Regions from separate parts of the Anaeromyxobacter sp. SG66 genome, predicted to be linked through region 2. Evidence: riboswitches for the same ligand, from Rfam matches in the RefSeq annotation. Region 2 holds a riboswitch; the other holds the start of a gene.
The links. A riboswitch is a leader RNA that binds a small molecule or an ion and turns the genes downstream of it on or off. The one in region 2 is predicted to bind cobalamin.
Positions count from the first base shown of each region.

Region 1: it holds a riboswitch for cobalamin, as region 2 does, so the genes downstream of both, MNZ39_RS00230 (ribonucleoside triphosphate reductase) here and MNZ39_RS09635 (TonB-dependent siderophore receptor) in region 2, are expected to answer to the same signal.

Region 1 is NZ_JALCZC010000001.1:50,003-61,163, forward strand. Features, by position in the region: gene MNZ39_RS00205 (hypothetical protein) at 1-199, shown strand, start outside; gene MNZ39_RS00210 (SDR family oxidoreductase) at 245-1,096, opposite strand; gene MNZ39_RS00215 (Rrf2 family transcriptional regulator) at 1,172-1,600, opposite strand; gene MNZ39_RS00220 (hypothetical protein) at 1,665-1,808, opposite strand; gene MNZ39_RS00225 (anaerobic ribonucleoside-triphosphate reductase activating protein) at 1,817-2,500, opposite strand; gene MNZ39_RS00230 (ribonucleoside triphosphate reductase) at 2,497-4,605, opposite strand; cobalamin riboswitch at 4,732-4,937, opposite strand; gene MNZ39_RS00235 (amino acid ABC transporter substrate-binding protein) at 5,120-5,908, shown strand; gene MNZ39_RS00240 (amino acid ABC transporter permease) at 5,919-6,554, shown strand; gene MNZ39_RS00245 (amino acid ABC transporter ATP-binding protein) at 6,563-7,321, shown strand; gene MNZ39_RS00250 (NAD(P)-dependent oxidoreductase) at 7,571-8,275, shown strand; gene MNZ39_RS00255 (sensor histidine kinase) at 8,432-10,117, shown strand; gene btsR (two-component system response regulator BtsR) at 10,117-10,821, shown strand; gene MNZ39_RS00265 (L-lactate permease) at 10,969-11,161, shown strand, end outside.
Region 2 is NZ_JALCZC010000025.1:5,640-16,800, reverse strand. Features, by position in the region: gene MNZ39_RS09640 (MXAN_6577-like cysteine-rich protein) at 1-1,388, opposite strand, end outside; gene MNZ39_RS09635 (TonB-dependent siderophore receptor) at 1,385-3,352, opposite strand; cobalamin riboswitch at 3,432-3,610, opposite strand; gene MNZ39_RS09630 (helix-hairpin-helix domain-containing protein) at 3,723-4,043, opposite strand; gene MNZ39_RS09625 (hypothetical protein) at 4,040-4,300, opposite strand; gene MNZ39_RS09620 (ABC transporter substrate-binding protein) at 4,451-5,260, opposite strand; gene MNZ39_RS09615 (DUF3467 domain-containing protein) at 5,406-5,717, opposite strand; gene MNZ39_RS09610 (carboxylesterase) at 5,819-6,712, shown strand; gene glpK (glycerol kinase GlpK) at 6,715-8,193, shown strand; gene radA (DNA repair protein RadA) at 8,233-9,618, opposite strand; gene MNZ39_RS09595 (DUF2892 domain-containing protein) at 9,736-9,972, shown strand; gene MNZ39_RS09590 (lmo0937 family membrane protein) at 10,111-10,263, opposite strand; gene bioB (biotin synthase BioB) at 10,425-11,161, shown strand, end outside.

The DNA.
Region 1 (11,161 bases), on a different contig from region 2:
GCTGCGCGAGAAGGCGAGGAGCGCGTTCTACGACGAGCGGCTCATGCGCCTCGGTCGCCGGCCGCTGCCCTTCGTCGCGGCGGGGGAGTCGGGCTCGGTGACGCCCACGAGGACCACCACCCGCACGGACACGAGCGGCTCGCTCGACACGCTCGCCGAGGTGATGCGGCAGGCCCTCGGCGAGGGCCTGCTGCCGTGACGACGAGGCCGCCGCGGGCCGGTAGCGCGGCCGCGCGACGCGCCCTCAGCGCCCCAGCGCGGCACGCACGGCCGCCGCGAGCGGCGTCGTGGGCCGGCCGATGAGACGCCTCAGCTCGCCGCTCGAATCGTCGAGCTCGCCCTTCGCGACGTGGACGTCCGCGTCCACGTACAGGTCCGCCGCAGCGCCCGGCATCCCGGCGCCGATCAGCACCGCCCGGTACTGGTCGGGCGGCAGGTCCCGGTACGCGATCTGCTTGCCGGTCTGCCGCGACAGCTCGTCGGCGAGCTCGGCCATCGTGAACGGATGATCGCCGGCGAGCTCGTACACGGGCTTCTCGACGTCGCGGGTGAGCACCGCGACCGCGGCGTCGGCGTAGTCGGCACGCGCCGCCGCGGCGATCCGGCCATCCCCCGCGCTGCCCACGAGGGCGCCGTGCTGGAGCGCCGGCGCCAGGTGCTCCGTGTAGTTCTCGAGGTACCAGCCGTTCCGCAGGAACACGTACGGCACGCCGGACCCGCGGATCACCGCCTCGGTGGCCTGGTGCTCGGCGGCGAGCGCGAGGTTCGAGGTCCCTGCGTGCAGCACGCTCGTGTAGGCGAGGAGTCGCACGCGGGCGGCCTTCGCGGCCTCCACGACGGCGGAATGCTGCGGCACGCGCTGCCCGACCTCGCTCGACGAGATGAGCAGGACCTTCTCCGCGCCGGCCAGGGCGGGGCCCAGCGTGTCGGGCTTCGCGTAGTCGGCGCGCCGCACCTCGACGCCGAGCGCGGCGAGGTCCTTCGCCCGATCGGGGTTCCGCGCCGCGACCGCGATGTCGCGGGCCGGTACCTTCGTGAGGAGCCTCTCGACGACGAGGCGGCCGAGGTGGCCCGTGGCTCCGGTGACGACGATCATGTCTCTTCTCTCTCTCGTATTCGTAACTGGTTGAGCTACAGATGCGGCCAAAAAAAGGGGTTCGACCTTCCGGCGTCAGCGCGCGAGCCTCGTCACCTCCTGCAGCAGATCGGCGATCGTCGTCCGCTCGAGATCCCGCTCGAGGGCGAGCCGGGCCTCGCCGTAGCGGCCGGCCAGCGCCGCCTGGATGGTCCTGCCCACGGGGCACCGGGGGTTCGGCGTGCTCGCGTGCAGCGGGAAGAGCGCCTCGCTCTCGACGGCACGGTAGACGTCGCGGAGGGTGATCCCTCTGGCGGGAACGACGAGTTGCCACCCGCCGCCGGGCCCGCCCTGGGAGCGGACGAGCTTCGACTTCCTCAGCATCGCGAGCAGCCGTCGAATGACGACCGGGTTCGTGCCCACGCTGCCGGCGATGTACTCGGACGTGACGGGCTCACCGCTCGCCTCGTGGGCGAGCAGCGTGAGGATGTGGATCGCTACCGTGAGGCGGCTGCTCGGGCTCATCGCAACTCGTAACAGAATAAGTTGCGGTTAGCCTCGATGTCAAGGCGTTCGCGCGCGGGGTCTCCTACCGCTGCGCTGCCGGATCCCCGGCGGGCCGTGGCAGCAAGTCTGCGAACGTGAAGCCGTCGCGCTCGACCACCTCTCCAGCGGCGACCGGGATGGGCTCCTCGCCGAGCTCCCGGCGACGGTGGCTCCTCTCGGCCTCCACGGCGCCCCTCATCTCACGGAGAGCGTCAGCCCGTGCGCCGCGGCCGCGTGCCCCGCCGCCGCGAGCAGTCGCTCGTCCGGGGGCGCGAGCCCGCATCCGTCGTCGAGGTGGCCGCCCGGGCGGAAGCGCTGGACCGCCCAGCGCTGCGCGCCGGCCGCGAACGCCGCCAGGGCGTCGAGCTCGCCGGCGTCGTGGACGGGGGAGGCGAGCGTCGTCCGCACCTCGTGCTCGATCCCCGCCGCCAGCGCGAGCTCGAGGCAGCGGCGAGCCCCGAAGGGCTGCTCGGCCGAGCCGGTCAGCCACTCCGCGGCCTGGGGCAGCGCCTTCAGATCGACGGCCAGGAAGTCGACGAGCCCCGCCGCGAGCAGCGCCGCGACCACCTCCGGCCGCGTGCCGTTCGTGTCGAGCTTCACCGCGAACCCGCGCGCCTTCACCCGCGCCAGGAACGGCGCCAGGCCCGCGTGCAGCGTGGGCTCGCCACCGGTCACGACGAGCCCGTCGAGCCGCCCGCGCCGCGCCTCGAGGAGCGCGAGCACCTCGCCCTCCGGCACGGGTCGCGCCGCCGTGGCCGCGAGCAGCGACGGGTTGTGGCAGTAGCGGCAGGCGAGGTTGCAGCCCTGCGTGAAGACGACGGCGGCGAGCCTCCCGGGCCAATCGACGAAGGAGCAGGGCCGCAGGGCCGCGATGATCAAGCGGGCACCTCGGCGGCGTCGCCCGGGCGGAGCGACAGGCGCCGCTCGAACTCGGCCTGCTTGCCCGCGTTCCACTGCTGCAGGGGGCGGAGGTACCCGACGATCCGCGAGTAGACCTCGGCGGCGGCGCCGCACCGCGGGCAGGTCGGGTGCTCACCGGCGAGGTACCCGTGCTCGCCGCACACGGAGAACGTCGGCGTGACGGTGAAGTACGGGAGCCGGTAGCGCTCGCACACGGTTCGCACGAACCTCTTCACGGTCGAGGGGTCGTCGATGGCCTCGCCGACGAAGACGTGCTGGACGGTCCCGCCGGTGTACCGCGCCTGGAACTCGTCCTGGTGATCGAGCACCGCGAAGACGTCGTCGCTCGCGTCCACCGGGAGCTGGGAGGAGTTCGTGTAGTACGGTGCGGCGCCCCGGACGGCCGCGTCCTCGTTCGCGCAGCGGATGCCCGGGTGGCGCGCCTTGTCGAGCCTGGCGAGCCGGTAGCTCGTCGCCTCGGCCGGCGTCGCCTCCAGGTTGAACCGGCTGCCCGTCTCCGCCTGGTACTGCTCGAGCCGAGCGCGCATGTGGTCGAGCACCCGGAGCCCGAAGGCGCGACCGGGCCCGCTCGCGAGCGTCGTGTCGAGCAGGTTGTCGGCGGCCTCCGCGAGCCCGACGAGGCCGATGGTGGAGAAGTGGTTGCGCCAGTACGAGCCGCTCCGGGCGCGGATGTGGCGCAGGTAGTGGCGGACGTACGGATAGAGGCCCTGCTCGGTGTAGCGCTCCAGGATCTTCCGCTTGAGGACCAGGCTGTCGCGGGCGAGGTCCATGACCCGGTCCAGGCGAGCCATGAAGTCGGCCTCGTCGCGCGCGAGGTGGCCGAGGCGCGGCAGGTTCACGGTGACGACGCCGATGGACCCCGTGAGCGGGCTCGCGCCGAAGAGGCCGCCGCCGCGCCGCTCGAGCTCGCGCGTGTCGAGGCGGAGGCGGCAGCACATGCTGCGGGCGTCCTCCGGCGAGAGCTCCGAGTTCACGAAGTTCGCGAAGTACGGGAGGCCGTACCGGGCGGTGACCTCCCAGAGGCGATCGAGCCGGGGGTCCTCGTAGTCGAAGCCGGGCGTGACGTTGTAGGTGGGGATCGGGAACGTGAAGACGCGCCCCTTCGCGTCGCCGCCGGCCATGACGTCGAGGAAGGCGCGGTTGAACAGGTCCATCTCCGCCTGGAACTCGCCGTACGTGGCCGCCTGCCGCTCGCCCCCGAGGACGATCGCCTCGTCGCGGAGCAGCGCGGGGCACTCGAGGTCGAGGGTGACGTTCGTGAACGGCGTCTGGAACCCGACGCGCGTCGGCACGTTGAGGTTGAAGACGAACTCCTGGAGCGCCTGGCGCACCTCCTCGTAGCCGAGCCCGTCGTGCCGGATGAACGGCGCGAGGTACGTGTCGAGGCTCGAGAACGCCTGCGCGCCCGCCGCCTCGCCCTGGAGCGTGTAGAAGAAGTTCGCGATCTGGCCGAGGGCGGTGCGGAAGTGGCGCGCCGGCGCGCTCTCGGCCTTCCCGGGCGCCCCTCGGAACCCCTCGGTGAGGAGGTCGGCGAGATCCCAGCCGACGCAGTAGACGGCGAGGAGGTTCAGGTCGTGGAGGTGGAGGTCGCCCGAGCGATGGGCGTCCCGCACCTCGGGCGGATAGAGCCGCTCGAGCCAGTAGGTGGAGCTCACGTGGCTCGCGACGTAGTTGTTGAGGCCTTGCAGGCTGAACGCCATGTTGGCGTTCTCGGCCACCTGCCAGTCGGAGCGCTCCAGGTAGGCGTCGACGAGCGCCACGCTGGCCGTGTCGGAGATCTCGCGCAGCGCGCGGTGCTGCTCGCGGTAGACGGCGTACGCCCGCGCCGTGCGCCGGTACGGGCTCGCGAGAAGCACCTCCTCGACGACGTCCTGGATCCGCTCCACCGACGGCCGGCCCTCGATCGTAGCGATCGCGATGGCGAGGACGCGCTGGCAGAGCCGCCTCGCCTCGGGCGCGTCGACCTCGCCGGTGACGGCCCCCGCCTTGGCGATGGCTCGCTGGATGCGCTCGGCGTCGAACGGGACCACCCGTCCGTCGCGCTTCTCGATGGTCTCGAACACGGGCCCTCCTCGTGGCGGCCTCGGGGCACGGAGGAGGACCCGAGCACACGACGGCCCGTACGAGGGCAGTGCGCCGAGGACCCTCCGCCCTCCCACGAGGCGTGTCGGTCGTGCCGCCGCCCGAGCATCCGGGCGACGGTCGCTGGCAGGTCTTCGGGCTCGCGAGCGCTCCGGGGCTTCCCGGACCCTACTGTCCGCCGCTTCCCAGCCGAACCGGCCAGTGCGTGTGGCGGAGGTCGTTCTCGCTTACCGCTGCGGGGCAGCCCCGGAATCTCACCGGGTTCCCTATTCGCTCGGAGCGAACCCCGAGCACCAGCGCGAGACCCAACCTATGGTGGTTCACGGTCACGGTCAACGGGATATGTTGTGCACGGCCGTTCATGCGCCGGGCCCCTCGCGAGGCGTCGATCCAGGAGATCGAGGCCCCTTGCCGACGCCCGCCTCGCGTGCGAAGTTCCGCTGCCCCCGAACAGGGCGCCCGCCGACGCCCCAGGCCCACGCGAAGGAACCGCCGATGAAGAAGACCCTGCTCGCCGCGCTCGCCCTCGTGGCGCTCCACGCCACCGCCCTCGCCGCCGACACCTCGCTCGAGACGGTGAAGAAGAAGGGCACGCTCGTCCTCGGCCTCGACGACTCGTTCCCGCCGATGGGCTTCCGGAACGACGACAACCAGATCGTCGGCTACGACATCGACCTGGCGAAGGAGGTCGCGCGGCGGCTCGGCGTGAAGCTCGTCCCGCAGGCCATCGACTGGAACGCCAAGGAGCAGGAGCTCAACACCGGCAAGATCGACTGCATCTGGAACGGCTTCACGATCACCGACGAGCGCAAGAAGGCGATGAGCTTCACGAAGCCGTACCTGCGCAACGCCCAGGTGGTGGTGGTGAAGAAGGCCTCCGGCTACTCCACCCTCGCGAGCCTCAAGGGGAAGAAGGTCGGCCTCCAGGCCGGCTCCTCGGCCGCCGACGCCCTCGAGGGCGCCAAGGCCTTCCGCGCGTCGCTCGAGGAGGTGGTGGAGTTCAAGGACAACCTCACCGCCCTGATGGACCTCGAGGCCCGCGGCGTGGACGCGGTGGTGATGGACCTCATCGTCGCCGACGACAACATCAAGCGCTCGGGCAAGGCCTACGCCGTCCTGAAGGAGACGCTCGCCCCCGAGGTGTTCGGGGTGGGCTTCCGCAAGAACGATCTCGCCCTCCGGGACGCGGTGCAGGGCGCGCTGGAGAGCATGGCCAAGGACGGCACGCTCGCCAAGGTGACCACGAAGTGGTTCGGCTCGGACATCTCGGTCGTCGGGAAGTGAGCACCCGCGCATGGTGAAGCTGCTGGGGGCGATGCTCCAGGGATCGCTCGTCTCCCTGGAGATCTTCTTCCTGACGCTGGTCTTCGCGCTCCCCCTCGCCCTGCCGGTCGCGCTCGGCCGCATGTCGGCGAGCCGGCTCCTGCGCGTCCCGGTCAACCTCTACATCCTCGTGATGCGCGGCACGCCGCTCATCCTGCAGATCCTCTTCGTCTACTTCGCCCCCTACTATCTGTTCGAGGCCTCGTACGATCGGTTCACCGCCGTGATCGTGGCCTTCACCATCAACTACGCCGCCTACTTCGCCGAGATCTACCGCGGTGGCATCCAGTCGATCGCGAAGGGCCAGTACGAGGCCGCCAAGGTGCTCGGCTTCACGCGCGCCGACACCTTCTTCCGGATCGTCCTGCCCCAGGTGGTGAAGCGAATCCTGCCGGCCTCCGCCAACGAGGTCATCACGCTCGTGAAGGACACCGCCCTCGCCCAGACCATCGGCGTGGCCGAGCTCTTCCGGGTGGCGCAGAACGCCTCCGCGCGTCAGTTCTCCACCACGCCCATCTTCGTGGCGGGGGTGTTCTACTTCGTCATGAACTGGGCGGTCTCCGAGCTCTTCCTCCGCGCCGAGCGGAAGCTCGAGTACTACAGCTGAGCCGGGCCATGGACGTCGTCACCGTCGACCACCTCTCCAAGTCCTTCGGCGACCTCCGGGTCCTCACCGACATCTCCTTCTCGGTGCACCAGGGCGAGGTGCTCGCCATCATCGGGCCGTCGGGCTCGGGCAAGTCCACGCTGCTCCGCGCCGTCACCCACCTCGAGACCGCCAGCAGCGGCAGCATCTCCATCTGCGGCACCCGGATCCTCGACCGCGGCGTCTACGCCGACAAGGCCACGCTGCGCAGCGCGCTCCTCAAGCTCGGCCTCGTGTTCCAGGACTTCAACCTGTTCCCCCACTTCTCCGTGCTTCGCAACATCACCGAGGCGCAGGTGCGCGTGCTGGGGCGCGGGAAGGCCGAGGCGCGGGAGGTGGCGCTCGCGCTGCTCGAGAAGATGGGCCTCACCGGCAAGGCCGGTGCCTATCCCTGCGAGCTCTCGGGCGGTCAGAAGCAGCGCGTCTCCATCGCGCGCGCCCTCGCCCTCGATCCGCAGGTGCTCTTTTTCGACGAGCCGACGAGCGCCCTCGACCCCGAGCTGACGGGCGAGATCCTCAAGGTCATGCGTGCCCTGGCCGCCGAGAAGATGACGATGGTGGTCGTCACTCACGAGATGGGCTTCGCCCGCGAGGTGGCCGATCGCGCCATGCTGATGGACGGCGGGGTCATCGTGGAGGAAGGCCCGGCCCGGGAGCTCATCGACAACCCCAGGAACGAGCGGACCCGGGCCTTCCTGAGGCGCTTCTCCCAGAACGGCCCCACGTAGGTCGGCGGCTCGTCACGGCTCCACGCCGAGCCGCGAGGTCGGCGCTCACGTCCTGAGCGATCTGCTCAGGCCGCGGCCGCGCCGCGCCTCCGCGAGGATTCGCCGCGAGGGCAATCGCGAGCGTTCGGGGGGGCTTTTCGGAGCCCCGAGAGCGCCGCGACGTGGCCTGCGCCGTGCAGTTCCGCCCCGGTCTCGGGAGCGCCGCCCGACCCACGGGACGACCGCATCGCCGAGCGGAAGGACGCGAGCTTGAGCGCTTCAGCCTTGGAGCGAGAGGACCTGGGGGGGAAGAAGAAGAGGCTGTTCGTCCTCGGCGCGACGGGTGGCACCGGTCGCGCGATCGTCGAGCAGGCTCGCTGGCGCGGCCACCTCGTGACCGCCTTCGTGCGTTCGCCGGAGAAGCTCGAGCCCCTCCTCCGCGACGGCCTGAGCGTGGTCCAGGGCGACCCGCGCGACCGCGACGCGCTACGCGCGGTGATGTCCGGTCACGACGCCGTGCTGTCGGCGCTCGGGCCTGCGGGGCTGGGGCCGACCACCCTCGTGAGCGACTGCGCGCGGAGCACGGTCGCCGCGATGGAGGCGACCGGCGTGCGAAGGCTCCTCATCGTCGGCGTGGCCGTGCTCTTCGAGGCGGACGGACTCCTGAGCGCGATCGCGCGCCGGACGTTCCTGCGCAACGTGGCGAGGGACTCCGCCGAGATGGAGCACATCGTGAGCGAGAGCGGCCTGGACTGGACCATCGCTCGACCGCCGCGGCTGACGAACGGCGGGCTCACGCGGGCCTACGGCGTGGGGGACGGCCGGATGCCTCCCGGCGCCCGCCTCACGTTGAGCCGCGCCGACCTGGCGAACTTCCTGCTCGACGAGCTCGAGCACCCCGCGCACGTACGCCGGATGGTGGGGCTGGCGTCGGTGAAGGCAGCCGAGAGGGAGGGCGCCGGCGAGCTGTTCTAGCCCCCGCGCTCGCCGCGCCCGGTCGCAGGCGCCGCGAACCCGCCGACTCGGAGCTCGGCCGGCGGGCTTTCGCGCAGGACGGCGCGGGGGCCATAATGCCCGCTCGCCGCGCCCCTCCCGACCTCGAGGAGGAACGCGCGCCGACGGGAGACCGGAATGAAGCTCGCGCTGCAGCTCATCGAGGCGCTCTCGGTCTTCCTCGTCATCTTCTACCTGTACTGCCGGTCCCCCGCGTTCCGGCCGCTCAAGCCCGACTGGCCCCGCCCCCGCGGCAAGATCCGCCTGTACCTCGTCTTCAGCGGCATCGCGATCCTCGGGAACTACCTCGGCGTTCCGGTCGTCGGCGGGCAGGCCATCGTGAACGCGCGGGCGGTCGGCTCGACGCTCGCCGGCCTGCTGGGCGGCCCCGCCCTCGGGATGCTCGTGGGGGCCACCGCCGGCCTCCACCGCGTGACCGCGATGAGCGGCGCGGCCGCGTTCCCGGGCGCCGTCTCCACCACGCTGGAGGGCCTCCTCGGCGGCCTCGTGCACGTCGCCCTGAAGCGCCGGCCCGAGCGCCTGATGACGCCGCGGGTCGCCTTCGCGACGACCCTCGTCGGCGAGATCCTCCACATGGTGATCGTGCGGTACCTGACGCAGGCGCCGCCCGAGCAGGCCATCGCGATCGTGAAGGCGATCGCCGGGCCCATGGTGATCGCGAACCCCATCGGCGCCGCGCTCTTCATGGCGGTGCTCCTCGAGCGCCAGCGCGAGCAGGACCGCGTCGCGGCGACGTCCTCGGCCCGCGCCCTCAAGGTCGCGGACCGCACGCTGCGCCTCCTCGTGCGCGGGATCGGCCGCGACACCGCCGGCGAGCTCGCCGCGATCATCAAGGAGGAGACGGGCGTCGGCGCGGTGGGGGTCACCGACACCGAGCGCGTCCTCGGCTGGGCCGGCATGGGCTCCGACCACCACCTGCCGGGGAACCCGATCGCCTCGCCCTACACGCGCCAGTCGATCGCGGAGAACGCGGTCGTGTTCGCCGACGGCGTCCGGCAGGCCTACGACTGCACGGTGTCGCCGAGCTGCCAGCTCAGCTCGATGGTGATCGCGCCGCTGCAGGTGGACGGGAGCGTGGTCGGGACGGTCCAGCTCTTCGAGCCGCGCGGGCGCCGCTTCCTCAACATGAACAAGTCGCTCGGCGAGGGGCTCGGCGCCGTGCTCTCGAGCCAGCTCCTCATCGCGCGCTACCAGGAGCAGAAGAGCCTGCTCGTCATGTCGGAGCTGAAGCTCGCGCAGGCGCAGGTGAACCCGCACTTCCTGTTCAACGCGCTCAACACCATCATCGCCATCCTGCGCCGCGACGGCGACCGCGCGCGGGACCTGCTCATCCACCTCTCGAACTTCTTCCGCAAGAACCTGAAGCGCTCGAGCGACGTGTCGACGCTCCGCGAGGAGCTCGAGCACGTCGGCGCGTACCTCGAGATCGAGAAGGCGCGGTTCGAGGGGCGCATCGCCGTCGAGACCGACGTGGACCCGGAGCTCCTCTCGCTCGAGATGCCCGCGTTCACCCTCCAGCCGCTCGTCGAGAACGCCTTCAAGCACGGGCTCTCGGACATGCTCGGCGAGGGGCGCGCCACCATCCGCGCCTTCCGGAAGGACGGCGCGGCGCTCATCGAGGTCGAGGACAACGGCGGCGCGTGGAAGGAGCAGCCGCGCGAGAAGGCCGGCCTCGGCATGCAGATCGTCGACAAGCGCGTGAAGAACCTCTTCGGCGAGGCGTTCGGCCTGACCGTCACCTGCGTGCCGCAGGAGCTCACGCGCGTGACGGTGTGCCTGCCCGGGAAGGGAGCCGCCGCGTGATGCGGGCCCTCATCGTGGACGACGAGCTGCACGCGCGCGAGGAGCTCGAGTCGCTCCTCCTCGAGACCGGCGCGTTCTCGATCGCGGGCCGCTGCGGCAACGCCGTCGAGGCCATCCAGGCCATCCGCAAGCAGCGGCCGGACGTGGTGTTCCTCGACATCCAGATGCCGGCCATCTCCGGGTTCGAGCTCCTCTCGATGCTGGACGACGACGAGCTGCCGGCGATCGTCTTCGTCACCGCCCACGACGCGTTCGCGCTGCGCGCCTTCGAGGAGCGCGCCCTCGACTACCTCCTGAAGCCCGTCTCGCGCGAGCGGCTCGCGAAGACCGTGGAGCGGCTGCGGAAGCTCCCCGGCGCCGAGGCCCGGCCCGGGTACCCGCGCGCCGAGATCCGGCGCATCCCCTGCCTCGCCGCCCGCGCGATCAAGCTGGTGGACGTCCCGGAGGTCGAGTTCGTGCGGTCGAGCGAGGCCGGCGTGTACGTCGTCACCGCGAAGGCGGAGCTCTTCACCGAGCTCACGCTGAAGGTGCTCGAGGAGCGCGCCGGGCTCGTCCGCTGCCACAAGCAGTTCCTCGTCAACGCCGACCAGGTCGACGAGATCAGCATCGACGAGGGCCTCGCGGTCATCCGGACCCGGTCCGGGAAGGACGTGCCGGTGAGCCGCCGGCACCTGCCCGCCGTGAAGGCCCGCCTCGATCTCTGAGGCCCGCCGGTCACCCCGCGAAAGACCCCGCTCCCCTCCGCTCCGCGACCGGTCGCCCGGAACGGGCGGGGTGCGCCCGCGCCGCGTGCGAGACCAGCGTGACGGAAGCTCCGCGAACGCCGGCGTCTCGAACCGCAGGAGAGCGACATGACGTGGACGCAGACCTACGTGCCCCTCGGCAACCTCCACCTCTCCGCGCTCGTGGCGGCGATCCCCGTGGTCGTCCTCCTCGCGGCGCTCGCGTTCTTCCACGTGAAGGCGCACGTCGCGGCGCTGCTCGGGCTCGTGCTCGCCCAGGGCATCGCCGTCGGCGTCTACGGCATGCCCCTCGGCATGGCGG
Region 2 (11,161 bases):
ACCTTCGGCGCGCCCGAGACGTCCACCGGCACGATCGCGCCGGGGGCCTCGGTCGGGAAGGAGAACGACCCGCACGCGATCCACACCGTCGAGCCCAGCACCGCCACGTCGCCCGGGTTCTTGCAGCCGGGCCCGAGGTCCACGATGGACGTCGCGTCGCTCGCGGCGGTGTCGACGACGAGCAGCCGTCCGTTGCCCGCGGGGGCGAAGTAGCCGGCGAAGCCGCCGCCGAAGTCCGCGAACTTCAAGTTGGGGAGCGACACGAACACGCGGGCGCCGACCGTCGCCACCTGGTTCGGGAAGGGATAGCCGGGGGCGTCGGCGCTGCCCGGGACCGCGAGGACGTCGATCGTGCCCGTGACCTCGCCGCAGCGCGCCCGGCAGCGGCCGTCGCGGCACTCGCGCCCGGCCGCGCAGGCGCCGCCCGCGCCGCAGGCGGGCGCGTCCGGCTTCGCGCACTCGGCGAGCCCGGAGAGATCGACCTTCGCGATCTGCTGGCCGACCGGCGCGGTCTGGTCGCCCGTGGGCCCGTTGCCGTACAGCGCGACGTACGCGGTCGTCCCGGCGACGGCGAGCCCGTGCGGGTTCGGTGCGTCGCCGGGCAGCACGATCTCGTCGAGCACCCCGCCCGCCGCGTCGAGGACCACGAGCGTGCCGACGCCGGAGTTCGCGGCGAGCACCGCGCCGGCGTAGGTCGTGACGTACTGCAGGTCGTTTCCGGGGAGCACGGTGAGGCTCGTCGGCAGGCTCGCGTCGATGGGCACGACGCCCACCCCGGCGGGGAAGCCGTTCGCGGTGTAGAGCACGTCCGCGCCCATCGCGAGCGCCGTGGGACCGCCGCGCGACAGGCGCGGGGCGCCGGCGGGGGCGAGATCGATCGTCACCGGCCGCACGTCCCCCGTCGCGTAGCAGGCGACGAACACCTCGGCGCGGCAGGCGCCGTCGCGGCACGCCTCCCCCGCGCCGCAGGCCTTGCCGCAGGCGCCGCAGTTCTGCCGATCCGTCGCGAGCTCCACGCACGACCGGCCGCACGCCGTGAACCCGCCGGGACACGCCGCGGTGCAGGCGGTGGCGTCCCCCTGCGTCGTGCAGAAGTCGGCCGCGCCGCAGGCCGTCTCGCACGCGCCGCAGTGCTGTGCGTCGCGGGCGAGATCGGTGCAGGCCCCGCCGCAGAGGGCGATGCCCGGCGCGCAGCCGCAGCTCCCGGCGCCGCACGCCTCGAGCGCGCCGCAGGTCGCTCCGCAGGAGCCGCAGTTCGAGGCATCGGTGAGGAGCGACACGCAGCGGCCGCCGCAGTCGACCTCGCCCGAGGGGCAGACGAGGTCCTTCTTGCAGCCGAGGGCGAACGCGAGGGCGAGCGCGACCGCGAGGGGGGAACGGAGGGTCATGGGGTCCTTTCACTGCGAGATGAGGTCCCGGCGCGGAGCGTGACCATCCACGTCCGGCCGGGGAGGGGGTTGCCGTAGCCGTCGAGGAGGGTTCGGTCGTCGCCGAGGTTCTCGACCTCGAGGTGGAGGGCCACGAGCGGCTGGCGAAGGATCCGCACGGAGGCGCCGGCGCCGAGGATCGTCTGGTCCGGGAGCCGGGCCTGGTTCCGGATGTCGAGGTACTGGTCGCGCACGTGCTCCACCTGCAGGTGGGCGCCGAGGCGGCCGGGCGAGATCGCGGCCCGCGCGTAGACCCGGTGGCGCGGCCGGCGGGGCAGCGCGTTCCCGAGCACGTCGGCGCTGCCGCGCAGCACCTCGGTGGGGAGGAAGGTGTACGCGCCGGAGAGGGCGAGCCCGAGCGCGCGCCGCCAGGGCGAGGTCGCCGCCTCGGCCTCCACGCCCGCGACGAACGCGCGGCCGGTGTTGAACGGGCGGAACCGGCCGACGCTCGCCGGTTCGTACGTGATGATGTCGTCGTAGACGGTCGCGTGGCCGCCGACGGAGAGGAGCCCGAGCGCGCCGTCGTAGACGAGCCCCGCGTCCGCGCCGGCGCCCGTCTCCGGCCGCAGGTCGCGGTTCGGGGCGAGGAGTCCCTGCTCGAGGTAGAGCTCCGCGAAGCTCGGGACGCGGTAGGTCCGTCCGCCGCTCGCCCGGACCGCGAGGCCGCGGGCGAGCTCGAACGCCGCGCCGAGCTTGGCGGAGACGCCCGAGTATCCGCCGGTCCGCTCCGCCCGCACCGACGGACCGACGCGCAGCCGGCCACCGGCGAGGAGCAGGTCCTCCGCGAGCGCGCCAGCGAAGCCGGGCCGGCTCCGCGTCCCGCCGAGCGCGTCGCTCGAGTAGCCCTCCACCTCCGCGGAGGCGGCGGCGGTGAGGACGCCCGGACCGTGCGTGAGCCCCGCCTCGAGCTCGAGCCCGCCGGCGCCGCCGCGCTGCCGCGTGGGGTCCGACCCCATCGCGGCGAGCCGCGTGTCGAGGAGGTCGCGGCGGCCGAACGCACGAGCGGCGAGCGTGAGGCGAGGGTGAACCGCGCGCGCGACGCGCAGCATCGCGAGCACCCGCCCGTCCTCCTCCCAGTCCGCGGGGGTCGGCTGGTAGGGCGAGCCGGGGAGCTCGCGCCGCCCGGCCGTGAGCTGCGCGAGGCCGTCGACCCGGAAGCCGCTCGCGACCCCGCCGAACTTGGCGAGGGCGCCGGCGCGCCGCGCGCCGTTGTTCCGGCGGGTCCGCTCCTCGAGGGGGCTCCCCGGCAGCGACGGCCGGTCGTCGAATGCGTAGGTGAAGTCGCCCTGGGTGTCCTCGCCGGTGGCCGCCGCGAAGAGCGAGAACGGCCCGACCTCCGCGACGGTGTCGGCGGAGATCGCGTAGGTGCCGAAGGCGCCGGTGGTCGCCTCGGCGGAGAGCTCGCCCTTCTCGCCCTGGCGCATCACGACGTTCACCGCGCCGCCGAGCGCGCCCGCGCCGAACTGCGCGCCCGCCGCGCCGCGCACCACCTCGATGCGCGAGATCCACTGGCGCGGGATGGTCGAGAGATCCACCCCGCCGCCAGCCGTGCCGAGCGGGAGCCCGTCGAGCAGCACCTTCACGCCGTCCGCGGCGACGCCCCGCACCGAGACGGTGGCGAGCTGGCCGAGCGTGCCGTAGCGGGTGACCGAGACGCCCGGGGCGGTGGCGAGGAGCTGCGCCACGTCCTTCGCCTCGCCCTCGAAGCGGCTCGCGGACACCACCGTCGCGGACGCGGTCGGATCCTTCTCGACCTCGGCGCGTGGCACCCGGACCTCGACCTCGGGGAGCCGCACCGGCGGCTCGCTCTCGGACGGCGGCGCGTCGGGGACGGTGCCGTCGGCGCGCGCACGCAGCGCGAGCCCGAGCGCCAGCGCGGCGATGAGGGCGCACGCGCGCCCCGATGAGCGGGAAGTCGAGCCCAAGTGTCGGGTCTCCTCCGGACCCGATGCATCTTTGCTCGCCGCGAACGGCGAGGCCGCGCACCATGCGCGACAGGCTCGGAGGGAGGTCTCCTGGCTCCCGGGTCGCGGAGGGACGCTCCGCTCGGTACCTCCACCTTCCCACCGCGATTGGGCTGCGGCAGTGGCGACTTCCGAGGCACCTTCACCCGGCTACAGTGGCGGGACCGCGCCGGACTTCGACCGGCTTCCCTGTTCCTCCGTGCCGCTGAATCGAAGCCACGAGTAGCGCCCGCCCGCGCCGGGTGTCAAGCAGGACCCCGCGGGGCGTCGCCGGGGCACCCGGCCGGAGAGTGCATGCGCCGGCCGGGTCCCCGAGCGAATCCGGGTGCCTTCACTTCCGTGCGGTCACCGCAGCGGTGCCGGACGGAGCGGAGCCCACGGCGACGTTCGCCTTCACCTTCGCGAGCCACGCGGGGCCGATCCCCTTCACGACGAGCACGTCCTCCGGCCGGCGGAACGGCTGGCGGGCCCGCTGAGCGACGATCGCCTGGGCGCGCTTCTCTCCGACGCCCGGCAGGCGCATGAGCTCGGCGACGCTCGCGCGGTTGAGGTCGATCCGCTCGCCCGGGCCGAGCGCTCTCTTCGCGGCGAGCGCGGGGCCCGCGAGGAGCAGCACCGCGGCGGCGACCGCGGCGAGGAGGGCCCGCCTCACGGCCGCACCTCGACGGTCTCGAGCCCCGCGCGGCGCGGCGCTCCGTTCCCCGCGGGCCGCCCGTCCTCGCGCAGCTCGCGCACCTGGAGCTTGTTCGTCCCGAGGGGCAAGGCGTCGAGCAGGATCGCGATGCTGCCGTCCCTGTTCGTGAACGCGACGCCGATCTTCGGCCACCAGGTCCGCTCGCCGTTCGCGCTGTCGGGGATGGCGTAGACCGCGAGCTTGCGGGCGCCGCCCTTGTCGTTCGTGTCGCTCATCTCTCTCTCCGTTCCGTTCGAGCGCGCGGTCGTGCGCGCGAGCGGCAGGAGAGCAGCGCCTGTGCCGGTCCCAACCCCGCGGGATCCTTTGGACCGTCCACGGAACGGGGGTTCAGGCCCGGCCGCGGCGGCCGCGCGGCGGCCGCGCGCTCACGCGGCGGTCGCGTCGCGCAGCCACGCCGCCGTCTCGACGAACGACGGGCCGTCGTGGATGAGGTTCCGCCCGCGCTCGGTGGTGGACGCGAGCACGCGTGGCGCGAAGGCACGATCCCAGCCGCGCTCGCGCACGAGCGCCTCCGCGTCGATCGGGTGCTCGGGCTCGGAGAACACGATCACCCAGGCCGGCGCGAGGCCCGGCACCTCGTCGAGCTCCGGCGGGGCGTACGCGTCCGGCCGATCGCCGTGCACGGGCTCGAGCCCCGCGAGCCAGAGCAGGTCGTGCACGAATGCGCGCCCCCCGGGACGCCGCAGGTGGCGGCCGAACCACAGCTCCGCGTACGCGCGTGGCCGCGGGGAGGGAGCGGAGGCGACGAGCTCGGCGCACGCGCGCTCGAGCCGGTCGCAGAGCGCGCGCGCCTCGGCGAGCCGCCCGGTGAGCGCCCCGAGCGCGACGGTGTTCTCGAGGATGCCGAACCGGCTCTGCGGCACGGGCAGGAGCGCCACCGGGAGCCCCGCCGCCGCGAGCCGGCGCGCCAGCGGGAGCTGCACGCCGTCGGTCGCCACGACGAGCTCGGGGCGGACGGCGCGGATCGCCTCGGGGTCGCCGGAGACGTAGTCGGCGACCACGGGCGCGCCGAGGCCGGGCACGTAGCGCGCGCAGTAGGGCGTGACGCCCACCACCGCGTCGCCCGCGCCGAGCGCGAAGAGCGTCTCGGTGGCGGACGAGACCAGGGAGACGATGCGCCCGGGGCGCTCCGGCAGCTCGAACGTGGTGCCGAGGAGCGGGGAGGAGATCTTCATGAAACGCTCCGTGGAGGACCGCCGAGCGAGGCGAGCGCCGGGGCGTCGCCGCGTCCGGCGGAGCCGTGATGGGACGCGACGAGCAGGGGCGGCGACGCACGAACCCCGAGCGGGAGGGGGCGGGAGACGGCGTGGCTCGCCGGCGTCACGCCACCGCGCCTCCGTGGGGGAAGTGAGGCGTGTCGCCGAGGTCCAGCTCGCCGAAGCGCGCCTCGTACTTCGCGACGTTGTCCTGGATCGCGAGCATGAGCCGCTTCATGTGCTTGGGCGTCGTGATGATCCGCGAGCGGACGGTCGCCTTCGGCGCCTGCGGCTGGATGTAGATGAGGTCGAGGGTGAACTCGGTCTCGGTGTGGTTCACCATCGCCATGTTGACGAACACTCCGTTCGCCGTGACGGGGTCGATCTCGAGCTGGAGCTGGATCGCGTGCGGCGGGACGCCGGGCTTGTCGGACATGCCGCGGTGTTAGCATGCCGGCGCCGGGAGCGCTGCCTGGACGGGGCCGTCGCACCGGGAGCATTGAAACGTAGCCCGTCCAGGGGTAAGCGATCGTTCGGTTGGCACGCACGGGCATCGAGCACGGGAGGGAGTTCGAGCTGCGCGGCGGCCCGGACGCCGTCCTGCTCCTGCACGGGCTCACGGGCTCCACCTTCGAGATGCACGTCGTGGCGCGCCGCCTCGCCGACACCGGCATGCGCTGCCTCGCGCCGGTCATGGCGGGGCACGGCGGCGACCCCCGGGACCTGCTCGGCGTGCCGTGGTCGGAGTGGATCGCGAAGGCGCGCCGGGAGCTCGGCCGGCTCGAGGGCGCGCGGCGCACGTTCGTGGTCGGCTGCTCGATGGGCGCGCTCGTCGCCTGCGCGCTCGCCCACGATCACCCTGAGCGCGTCGACGGCCTCGTCCTCCTCGCCCCCGCGCTCGAGCTCCAGCTCCACGGCCGCCTCGGCGCCTTGCTGGCGCGGCTCGGGCCTGTCTCGCGCATCGTCGTCCCCAAGGAGGCGGGCTCGGACGTCCGCGATCCCGAAATGCGCGAGCGCAACCGCGCCCCGACCCTCGGCGGCGTGCCGCTCGGTGCGGTCGCGGAGCTCGCCGCGCTCGCCGCGCACGTGGACCGCCAGCTACCGGGCATCGCCGCGCCCGCGCTGGTCGTCGCCGGGGCGCGCGATCACACCGTCACCGTCGGCGGGGCCCGGCGGATCGCGCGGCGCATCGGGAGCGGGCCGGCCGAGCTCGTGGTCCTCGAGGACAGCTGGCACCTCGTCGGGATCGACGTGGAGCGCGATCTCTGCGCCGACGTGACCGCGCGCTTCCTGACGAGCCTCCCCGTGCCGGGGGCGCGCGCCACGCCGGAGCCGGGGCGGAGGACGCGCGGCGACGACGGCGCCCGGGCGCGGGAGCGGAGCGGCGGCACGAGGCGACGCGGGCCGGGGTGGAGCCCGCGCGCGAGGTGAGCATGGCTTCCTACGTGATGGCGATCGACCAGGGGACGACCGGGACGACCGTCCTCGTCCTCGACAAGCGGCTCGGGCTCCGCGCGCGGGTGAACCAGGAGTTCCGGCAGATCTTCCCGAAGCCGGGCTGGGTGGAGCACGATCTCGACGACATCTGGGGCTCGACGATCGCGACGGTCCAGCGCGCGCTGCGCGAGGCGGGCCTCACCGGTCGGGACATCGCCGCGATCGGGATCACGAACCAGCGCGAGACGACCGCGGCCTGGGATCGGATCTCGGGGCGCGCGCTGCACCACGCCATCGTCTGGCAGGACCGGCGCACCACCGACGTGTGCGCCTTGCTCAAGGCGGAGGGGCACGAGCCGCGGGTGCGCGAGAAGACCGGGCTCGTCATCGATCCCTACTTCTCCGCGACCAAGATGCGCTGGCTCCTCGACAACGTCCGCGGCCTGCGCGAGCGGGCGGACTCGGGCGCGGCGGCGTTCGGGACGATCGACAGCTACCTCGTCTGGCGCCTCACGAACGGCGCCACCCACGTGACGGACGTGTCGAACGCGAGCCGCACGCTGCTCATGGACCTGCGCACGCGCGCGTGGGACCGCGAGCTCCTGGACCTGTTCGGCGTGCCGCGCAACGTCCTGCCCGAGATCGTCCCCTCCTCGCACGTGTACGGTGTCACGCGGAACGTGAAGGTCCTGCCGGACGGGATCCCGGTCGCGGGCATGGCGGGCGACCAGCAGGCGGCGCTGTTCGGCCAGGCGTGCTTCCAGCCCGGCGAGGCGAAGTGCACCTACGGCACGGGCGCGTTCCTGCTCCAGAACATCGGGAAGGAGCCCCTCCTGTCGTCGCGCGGCCTCCTCACCACCGTCGCCTGGGACGTCGCCGGCGAGGTGACCTACGCGCTCGAGGGCTCCTCCTTCATCGCGGGGGCCGCCGTGCAGTGGCTGCGGGATGGGCTCGGCCTGTTCAAGAAGACGCCGGACGTCGAGGTGCTCGCGAGGCAGGTGAAGGACACGGGCGACCTCGTGTTCGTCCCGGCGCTCGCCGGGCTCGGCGCGCCGCACTGGCGCCCCGAGGCCCGCGGCGTCATCCGCGGCATCGACCGGGGCGTCACCGCCGCGCACCTCGCCCGCGCCACGCTCGAGGGCATCGCGTTCCTCATCTACGATCTCGCCGAGGCGATGCGGGCCGAGGCGGGCAAGGCCTACCCGGTCTTCAAGGTGGACGGCGGCGCCTCGCAGAACGACCTGCTCATGCAGTTCCAGGCGGACCTGCTCGACGTGCCCGTCGAGCGCCCGCGCATGATCGACACCACCGCCCTCGGCGCCGCGTTCCTCGCCGGCCTCGCGACCGGGTTCTGGAAGGATCGCGAGGAGATCCGCAAGGCGTGGAAGGTCGGCAAGCGCTTCGACCCGAGGATGAAGCCGGTCGAGCGCGAGGGGCATCTCGCGAAGTGGCGAAAGGCAGTCCAGTCGGCCTGAGTCGGCGCACGATCCCGGGCTGCTGCGCTGGCGCGGCGGTCACCCCAACCGATCGAGCGCGTCCGCGACGGTGTCCACCCCGACGATCTCGATCCCCGCCGGCACCTCGGCGTGGCGCGCGCTCGCGGCCGGGATGATGGCGCGCTCGAAGCCGAGCCGCGCCGCCTCGGCGAGGCGGATCTCGGGCTGGGAGACGGCGCGGACCTCACCCGCGAGGCCGACCTCGCCGAGCACGAGCGTCCGCCGCGGCAGCGCGCGATCGCGGAAGCTCGAGGCGAGCGCGGCCACGGCGGCGAGATCCGCGGCGGGATCGTCCACCGACAGCCCCCCGGCGACGTTCACGAAGAGATCGCAGCCCAGGATCTCCATCCCGACCTTCTTCTCGAGCACCGCCGCGAGGAGGGCCACCCGGTTCGAGTCGATCCCGAGCGCCGTGCGGCGGGGGGTGCCGAAGCCGGTCGGCGCGACGAGCGCCTGGATCTCGACGAGCAGGGTGCGCGTCCCGTTCAGCACCGCGGCCACGGCGCTGCCCGGCGCGTCCTCGGGGCGCTCGGCGAGGAACAGCGCCGACGGGTTCGTGACCTCGGCGAGCCCGCCGGCCTTCATCTCGAACACGCCGATCTCGCTCGCCGAGCCGAAGCGGTTCTTGTGCGCCCGCAGCACGCGGTACGGGTGCGCGCCCCCGCCCTCGAAGTACAGGACGGTGTCGACCATGTGCTCGAGGACGCGCGGGCCGGCGATGGCGCCGTCCTTCGTCACGTGCCCCACGAGGAAGACCGGCGTCTCGCTCGTCTTGGCGTACGCCATGAACCGCGCTGCGACCTCGCGGATCTGCGTCACCGTGCCGGGCGCGCTCTGCAGCTCGGGCAGGTACTGCGTCTGGATGGAGTCCACCGCCACCGCGGCGGGCGCGAGCGCCTCCGCCGCGTGCAGCACCTTCTGGGCGTCGGTCTCGGCGAGCACGCGGAGGTTCGGGGCACCGACCCCCAGCCGATCGGCGCGGAGCTTCACCTGGCGCGCCGACTCCTCGCCCGAGACGTACAGCACCGGCCGGTCCGGGGTGGCGCGCGCGAGGCGGTCGAGCGCCGCGAGGAGCAGGGTGGACTTGCCGATGCCGGGGTCTCCGCCGAGCAGGACGAGCGCACCCGGGACGACGCCGCCGCCGAGCACGCGGTCGAGCTCTCCGATGCCGGTCCGCTGCCGGTCCTCCTCCCGGGCCTCTACCTCGGCGAGCGAGATCGGCCTCGCCGAGCTGGCGACCCCCCAGCCGCGCGGCGACGCACCCCTCGGCTCCGGCGCGGCGACCTCCTCCTGCATCGTGTTCCACTGCTTGCAGGCCGGGCACTGGCCGAGCCACTTCGGGCTCGTCTGTCCGCACTCGGCACAGGCGTAGACGGTCTTCGCCTTCGGGGCGGGGCGGGCCATGCGCACCGTTAGCACGCGGCTCTGACCGCGTCGGGGCGGCGGGGCGAACCCTTTCGGCGTCGCTCCGTCTCCGACCTCCGTGGCGTCCACCCGAGGTCGCCCGGGAGTACACCTGAGATGACCGTAGATCGCGCCGTCCGCGTCCTCGCGGGAACCTTCGTCCTTCTTTCCCTCGCCCTGGGCGTCGAGGCGAGCCCGCTCTTCGTCTCGGCCCGCTTCCTGTGGTTCACGGCCTTCGTGGGCCTGAACCTCGTGCAGAGCGCCTTCTCGGGGTTCTGCCCGGCGGAGATGATCCTGAGGAAGGCCGGGCTGCCCGACCGGGAGCCGGAGACGCTCGCGCAGCCGCGCGCGTGAGCACCGCGCGGTCGCGACGGTGTCGTCGCGGCGCGTCACGCTCCGTCGAATGGCGCGGCGCTGGCTCGCCTGGCCGGCGGGCGACCGGCAGGAACGACGCGGCGGCGCCGTCCGTACGGGACGACGCCGCCGCCAGCGTCAGACCGCAGCGGAACCGCGGCGCATCACAGCGAAGATGAGCGAGATGACCGCGAGGATGAGCAGCAGGTGAATCCACCAGCCCAGCGTCGCGCCGGAGACCATGCCGATGGCCCACAGCACGACGAGCAGGATCGTGATCGTCCAGAGCATTGTTTCCCTCCCGATCGAGAAGCTAGCCACTGCTCCGGGGCCGACGCAGCCGGCGGCTCCGCTCCGCCGGGCCGCGGGGGGAGGTCGGCGCGGCGCGTCGTAAACCCCTGCCTGACCGGTCGGTTGACGAGCGGATCGGCGGCCTCTATCGTGCGGCTCCCATGTGCGAGACCGCCAAGACCACGCTCCCGCCCGGCATCACGCCCATCGGCGCCGACGAGGCGCGCACGCTCATCCGCCACACCTCCGGCCCTGCGCTCGAGGCGCTGCTCGATCGCGCCGAGGCCGTGCGCCGGGCCGTCCACGGCGACGAGGTGGCGCTCTGCGGCATCACGAACGCGAAGAGCGGCCGCTGCCCCGAGAACTGCGGGTTCTGCTCGCAGTCGGCGCACTTCCCCGCGGCGGACGCGCCGGTCTATCCGCTCGTCCCGGCCGAGGAGATCGTGGCCCAGGCGAAGGCCGCGGAGCGCGCCGGCGCGCGCGAGTTCTCGATCGTGACCTCCGGCACGCGCGTCGCGAAGGAGAGCGAGCTCGCGGCGATCGAGGAGGCGGTGCGGAAGCTGCGCGCCGAGACGGCGGTGGAGCCGTGCGCGTCGCTCGGCCTCGTGCGCGAGCCGGAGCTCGTCCGGCTCAAGGCCGCCGGGCTCATGCACTACCATCACAACCTCGAGACGGCGCGCAGCTTCTTCGAGAACGTCTGCACCACGCACACCTACGACGAGCAGCTCGAGACCATCCGCGCCGCGAAGCGGCAGGGCCTGCAGCTGTGCTCGGGCGGCATCCTCGGGATGGGCGAGACCCCCGAGCAGCGCGTCGAGCTCGCCGAGACCATCCGCGAGCTCGGCGTCGACTGCGTGCCGATGAACTTCCTGAACCCGCGGCCCGGCACGCCGATGGA